2 regions of the Dermacoccus barathri genome follow, and region 1 is predicted to be linked to the other one. Evidence: predicted binding sites of a transcription regulator. Region 1 holds the regulator's gene; the other holds the start of a gene.
What was found. Region 1 encodes LexA, which represses DNA repair genes until DNA is damaged. Its sites were predicted from a motif close to TCGAACANNTGTTCGA; they were not measured.

Region 1 (3,398 bases):
CGAGTCCGAGCACGGTGACGTAGTCCTCGGTCTCGAACGCGACGTCAGGGGTGTAACCCGCCGAGGTGGCGAGCGAGAGCAGGTGGCCCCGGCAGCGCGGGCATCCGGCGATCCACGACGCGGACTCGAGCTCCTCCATCGACACGGAGCCCCTTCCCGCAAACGGGTGATCGGCCGGTACGGCGAGGCGCACCTCGTCCTCGAGCAGGTCGAGCGTGGTGAGCCCCTCGAGATCCTCCGCGTGTGCCGCGATCTCGTCGCCGTCGTAGGAGAACGCGACTGCAACATCGCAATCTCCCGCCCGAAGCGCCGCGAGTGACTCCGGCGGCTCCGCTTCCGCGAAGGTGACCTGAACGTCGGGGTAGCGCTGCTTGACGAGCGACAGCGCTCGTGGGACGACGGTCGACGAGGCCGAGGGGAAGGCCATGAGGCGCACTCGTCCCGCCCTCAGGCCGGCGATCGAGGCCACTTCGCCCTCCGCCGCCTCGAGAGCGGCGAGCACCGGAGTGGCTGTGCGGGCGAGCACGTGGCCCGCCTCGGTCAGACGCACCGAACGTCCGAGGCGCTCGACGAGAGCCGTGCCCGTCTTGTCCTCCAAGCGGCGCACCATCTGGGACACGGCAGGCTGGGAGTAGCCCAGGGAAGCAGCGGCAGCGGTGAAGCTACCCTCCTGGGCAATGGCTTTCATGACCCGAAGGCCGGCGGCGTCGATCATCCGTAGAGAATAACCCGGCGTTATCGGATGTTGTAGTTTCTATCGATCGTCGTATGAGAGGGGCCACCTGTGACTGCAGAGTTGGCGGAGTTCGTCGCGCAGGGCGACCTGTTCGTGCTCACCGGGGCGGGTCTCTCGACCGAGTCGGGCATTCCCGACTACCGCAAGCCTGACGGCACCCGCCGAACGGTTCCCATGACGTTCCAGCAGTTCCTCAGCGGGGACGACGCGCGCCGACGCTACTGGGTTCGCAGCGCCGTCGGGTGGGAACGTTTCGCCGCGGCTCGGCCCAACGGCGGCCACCACGCTGTTGCAGCCTTGCAGCGCGCAGGTCTCGTGCAACACCTCGTGACGCAGAACGTCGACGGTCTTCATGCGGCCTCCGGAGCGGACGCCCTCGAACTGCACGGTTCGCTCTCCTCGGTGCAGTGCGTCGAGTGCGGCAGCCGCTCGGATCGAGCGGAGTTCCAGGGGCGCATCCGCGACGCCAACCCGAACCTCCCGCGCGACGTGGCCCTGTTGGCCGACGGAGACGCCGAGGTTGCCCGGAGTGCGCAGGATGCCTTCGTCCTCGTGGCATGTCCGCACTGCGGCTCGCTCGTCGTCAAGCCCGACGTCGTGATGTTCGGCGAGAGCGTGCCCACCGCGACGGTTGAGCACTGCTACGCGCAGCTCGAACTGTCACGGGCGGTTCTCGTTCTCGGAAGTTCGCTCAAGGTGATGTCGGGCTTCCGGTTCGTCTCGGCCGCGCTTAAGTCGGGCAAGCCCGTGGCCCTGGTCGGTCTGGGAAGCATGCGCGGTTCGGAGCGCGCCGATCTCGTGCTGCACGAACCGCTTGGTGCCACCCTCACCGCGACATGCGAACGCCTCGGCCTGCAGGTGCAGACCGAGGCGAACGCGACGACGTGAGGGTGGGCGAAAGTCAGACGCTGCGCAGCACCGCCGTGACCTTGCCCATGATGCTGGCTTCGTCGCCGTCGATCGGCTCGTAGTTCTCGTTCGCGGGCAGGAGCCACGTCTTGCCGTTCGTGCGCTTGAACGTCTTCACGGTGGCCTCGCCGTCGAGCAGCGCAGCCACGATCTCACCGTTGGACGCCTCCGGCTGCTGGCGCACGACGACCCAGTCGCCGTCGCAGATGGCGGCTTCGATCATCGAGTCGCCGACGACCTTGAGCAGGAACAGTTCGCCGTCACCGACGATCTGACGGGGGAGGGGGAACACGTCCTCGACGGCCTGCTCGGCCAGGATCGGCCCGCCGGCGGCGATGCGTCCGACGACGGGGACGAAGGAGGCCTGCGGACGCTCGTTGCCCGAGTCGGTCTCGTCGTACGTGCTCTCGGACGCTGCACGCACCGAGGTGCCTCCGCGGTAACCGCGGGTGTCGGCGCCGTCGTCGGGAGAGACGACCTCCATGGCGCGAGGGCGGTTGGGGTCGCGACGCAGGTAACCCTTGCGCTCGAGCGTGGCGAGCTGGTGTGCGACGGAGCTCGGGCTCGTCAGCCCGACGGCCTCACCGATCTCGCGCAGACTCGGCGGGTAACCGCGCTCGTCGACCGAGCGCCGGATGACGGTGAGCACTTTCTGCTGGCGCGGGGTCAGTTTGCCCTTCGCGCGGTTGTTCATGGAGTGGACCTCACCCATGGCGTCTCCTCACATCGACGAAAACAGTGATCTCGCGGACGCGGACCTCGGTGCGGAGCCCTGATTCTCCCCGGAATTCCGGGGTTGTCGGTGGCCGCTGATTCGGTGTGAGCGTTCGGGATCAACGTAGGCACCACCGTACACAGTTTTCGCAAACATGTACGAGAAACACGCCGCCGACGGCCTTGCTTTCGAACGTTTGTGTCGTACAGTTGTTCTATCGCACGGATGTTCGATGCATCCGCGCCGAGTCAGGAGGAATGAACATGAGTGCTGTGCCCAGTCTGGACGCCCCGGCGGTCGCGCCGAGCCCCCGTCGTCACCTGCACCTCGTTCCGTCGGGGCCTGCGGTCGTCGATTCCCTTGAGGGTGGTCGTAGCACGCGGCGCGCCCCGTTGACGCGTCGTGCCGTTCTCGCTCGCCGTCGCTTCGCCGCCCTTCTGGCGCTTCTGGTTCTCGTCGGCGGTGGCCTCCTTGCGGCCAAGGCCGTGGCCGAAGCTAACCCTGCCGGTGGCGCGACGTCGGTCACGGTGAAGGACGGGGAGACCCTTTCTCAGATCGCCGCTCGTGAGCTGCCGTCCCTGCGTAACGACCGTGGTGTCGTGGCCATCCAGGAGGCCAACAACATGAGCTCGATGCACGTTCAGGCCGGCCAGCGAATTCTCGTTCCGGCAGGCTGAGCGGCCCCCTCGGCGTGTCGCTGGGGCGAGCCGCACATCTTTTCCGCGTCATTGCTGGGGTTGGTGCGCCGGGTTTGCCGACACGGTTGCGAGCGGTCGCCAACGCAACCTAGGATTCCTAGATGTAGGGCATAGGCGCCCTAATGCCCCCAACATGTGGTTGTTTGCGGAAGAATTACCGCGATGCCGGTGTTGGGGTTCATACCGTCACGAGGCGGTGGAATCCTGCGATCGAGAGGCGTGGCACGTGCACTGTCCCTTCTGCCGCAACGCCGACTCCCGTGTGGTCGACTCCCGTTCGACCGAGGACGGCACCTGCATCAAGCGTCGCCGCCAGTGCCCCGACTGCGGCAAGCGTTTC
Region 2 (3,398 bases), 240 kb from region 1:
CGACGCTCCAGCGCTTGCCGCCCTTGGGCACTCCCTGGCGCACGAGCGCCGCGAGCGCCATGATGCCGCCCTCGCCGTCGTTGTCGGCGCGGAGCACGAAGAGCACGTACTTGATCGTCACGATGATGGTGAGCGACCAGAACATCCAGGAGATCGTTCCGTAGATGTCTGCCTCGTTGGCGATGACGGCGTTGTGGCTGGCGTTGAACACGCTCTGCACGGAGTACAGGGGGCTCGTGCCGATGTCGCCGAAGACGACACCGAGCGCGCCGAGCACGAGCGCGCCGGCACCCTTCTTCCGGTGCCCACCGGCCCGCTCGTCAGTTTCCGCAGTGACCGACGCGGACCCGTTCGAAGATGTCACGTCCGAAAGTATGAACCTGCAGTGGCGTGTCGCGGCAACTGTGGTTCACCTGAGCAGATGTGAGGCGAGGAGCGCACCCCGTTAGACTGCCGACAGATCTGACGGGTGGACGCGCGTGTCGTCGTGAGCCGCCCCGCGGGCCTTCGGCGAAGGAGCACCGCGACAGAACCCCAGAGGAACGGCACGACGGACCAGCGAGAGGGAGACATGAGCGGCCACTCCAAATGGGCGACGACGAAGCACAAGAAGGCTGCGATCGACGCCAAGCGCGGCAAGCTGTTCGCCAAGCTCATCAAGAACATCGAGGTTGCGGCCCGTTCCGGTGGCGGCGACCCGGCCGGTAACCCGACGCTGTACGACGCCATCCAGAAGGCGAAGAAGTCGTCGGTTCCCAACGACAACATCGACCGCGCCGTCAAGCGCGGTTCGGGCGCAGAGGCCGGTGGAGCCGAGTACCAGGCCCTCATGTACGAGGGTTACGCCCCTGGCGGCGTCGCCGTGCTCATCGAGTGCCTGACGGACAACAAGAACCGCGCCGTCGCCGAGGTTCGCACCGCTCTGCAGAAGAACGGCGGCTCGATGGCCGACTCCGGTTCGGTCGCCTACCTGTTCAACCGCAAGGGCGTCGTCATCGTGCCCAAGGACCAGGGAGACAAGGACGACGCGACGGAGGACGGCGTCCTCGAGATCGTCCTCGAGGCCGGTGCCGAGGAGGTCAACGACCTTGGTGAGTCCTTCGAGATCGTCTCCGAAGCGGGCGACTTCGTGGGTGTGCGTGAGGCGTTGCAGTCGGCCGGTATCGACTACGACTCCGCCGAGGCCTCGTGGATGCCGTCGATGGAGGTTCCCCTCGACAAGGACGGCGCGAAGAAGATGTTCCGTGTCATCGAGGCACTCGAGGACAGCGACGACGTGCAGAACGTCTTCGCCAACGGTCAGGTCTCGGACGAGGTTCTCGCCGAACTCGACGCCGAGGACTGATCGGCAAGCACGTCACGAGCGGAAGGCGGCTCGACCCTCGGCGGGTCGGGTCGCCTTCGGCGTGTGCGACGGTAGAGTGATCGGGTGCGAACAGGTGTTCGCATCGACTCATCGTCTTGTCATCTTGTTGGTCAGGTGCCGGGGCGGTCCCGTCAGCGGAAGGAGCGTTGCGCATGCGTGTGCTCGCCGTTGACCCCGGTCTGACGCGCTGCGGCGTCGGAGTGGTTCAGGGCGCTCCCGGCGGTCGCCTGCAGATCGTCACGGTCGGCGTGATCCGCACCGGTGCGGACACCCCACTGCATGAGCGTCTTCACGAGTTGCAGGTGGAACTCGAGGCCGTCTTCGAACGCACCAGGCCGGACGCCGTCGCCGTCGAGCGCATGTTCGCCCGAAACGACGTCTCGACCATCATGGGCACCGCCCAGGCCTCCGCCGTTCCGATGCTCGCTGCTGCGTCGCGCGGGTTGCCGCTCGGTCTGCACACGCCGTCCGAGGTGAAGGCAGCTGTCACGGGCAACGGGCGGGCCGACAAGGGTCAGGTGACGGCCATGGTGACGCGCATCCTCGGTCTCGAGAGCGCCCCCAAGCCCGCTGACGCCGCCGACGCTCTGGCTCTTGCCATCTGTCACCACTGGCGTGGTGCGGGTGCCGCCCGTCGGGCCAACACCGACGGCGAGCGTCCGCTCGCCCCGGCGGCGGCCCAGTACCGTGCCGCAGAAGCTGCGGCGGCGCGTCGATCCCGTTCGGCGGCCAAGCAGTATCGTGAGCCGCTGCGCTCGTCCGCCTCCCGCGACGCCACCACCCGAGGAGCCCGTCCATGATCTCCAGCCTCACCGGCGCCGTCGCAGCAGCGACGCTCGACACCGTGGTCCTCGAGGTCGGGGGAGTCGGGCTGCTCGTCCACACCACGCCTGCGACGGCCGCCTCGGCGCGCCCGGGGGAGTCGATGCGCCTGGCGACGTCGCTGGTGGTGCGTGAGGACTCGCTCACCCTCTTCGGCTTCGCCGGTGACGACGAACGCGCCCTGTTCGAGCAGGTGCAGACCGTCAGTGGTGTCGGGCCGCGCCTCGCCCTGGCGATGCTGGCCGTTCACGACCCGGCGCAGCTGTCGTCGGCCATCGCGACAGGCAACGTCACCGCCTTGACGAAGGTGCCCGGCATCGGCAAGAAGGGCGCCGAGCGCATCGTCCTCGAACTGCGCGACAAGGTCGTGCCCGTCGGTACGGGCGAAACACAGGCCACGCCCGAGGTACCTGCCGCGACGACGCCGGGTGACTCGCAGGTGGCAGAGGCGCTCGTGGGGCTCGGCTGGAGCGCCAAGCAGGCCGATGACGCCGTGGCCAAGGTCGCCAAGCTGCCCGAGGCCGACGGCGCCACGACGCCCGTCCTGCTGCGCCTGGCCCTGCGGGAGCTCGGCCGATGAGCCCGGCGCACTTCGAGGACCACAGCGCCGACATCTCGCCGCGCCTCGTCGACCCGCACGGTTCTGAGGACGAGCAGCAGCTCGAAGCGGCCCTGAGGCCGAAGAAGCTGGCCGACTTCCCCGGTCAGGAGCGGGTGCGTGATCAGCTCGGTCTCGTGCTCGAGGCCGCGCGCCGACGCGGTGCGCCGCCGGACCACGTCCTGCTCTCAGGCCCTCCCGGGCTCGGTAAGACGACGCTCGCCATGATCGTGGCGAGCGAGCTCGAGGCCCCTATTCGCATCACGAGCGGACCAGCCATCCAGCACGCGGGTGACCTGGCGGCCATCCTCAGCTCTCTCACCGAGGGCGAGGTGCTCTTCCTCGACGAGATCCACCGCATGGCCCGCCCGGCGGAGGAGATGCTCTACCTCGCGATGGAAGACTTCCGCGTCGACGTCATCGTCGGCAAGGGGCCGGGCGCAACGGCCATCCCGCTCGAACTGCCGCCGTTCACCGTCGTCGGCGCCACCACGCGTGCGGGGCTGCTGCCCGCGCCGCTGCGTGACCGCTTCGGCTTCACCGGCCACCTCGACTACTACAAGGCGAGCGATCTCGCTGCCATCCTCGCGCGCAACGCCGACCTGCTCGGCG

Region 2: the regulator LexA is predicted to act here: its motif matches at 1,432-1,447, upstream of ruvC (crossover junction endodeoxyribonuclease RuvC).

Annotation. Positions count from the first base shown of each region.
Region 1 covers NZ_JADCTK010000004.1:285,568-288,965, reverse strand. Annotated here, with positions in the region: gene IM689_RS09390 (LysR family transcriptional regulator) at 1-715, opposite strand, end outside; gene IM689_RS09385 (Sir2 family NAD-dependent protein deacetylase) at 785-1,624, shown strand; gene lexA (transcriptional repressor LexA) at 1,638-2,357, opposite strand; gene IM689_RS09375 (LysM peptidoglycan-binding domain-containing protein) at 2,624-3,037, shown strand; gene nrdR (transcriptional regulator NrdR) at 3,285-3,398, shown strand, end outside.
Region 2 covers NZ_JADCTK010000004.1:48,678-52,075, reverse strand. Annotated here, with positions in the region: gene IM689_RS08345 (potassium transporter Kup) at 1-364, opposite strand, end outside; gene IM689_RS08340 (YebC/PmpR family DNA-binding transcriptional regulator) at 572-1,345, shown strand; gene ruvC (crossover junction endodeoxyribonuclease RuvC) at 1,519-2,166, shown strand; gene ruvA (Holliday junction branch migration protein RuvA) at 2,163-2,768, shown strand; gene ruvB (Holliday junction branch migration DNA helicase RuvB) at 2,765-3,398, shown strand, end outside.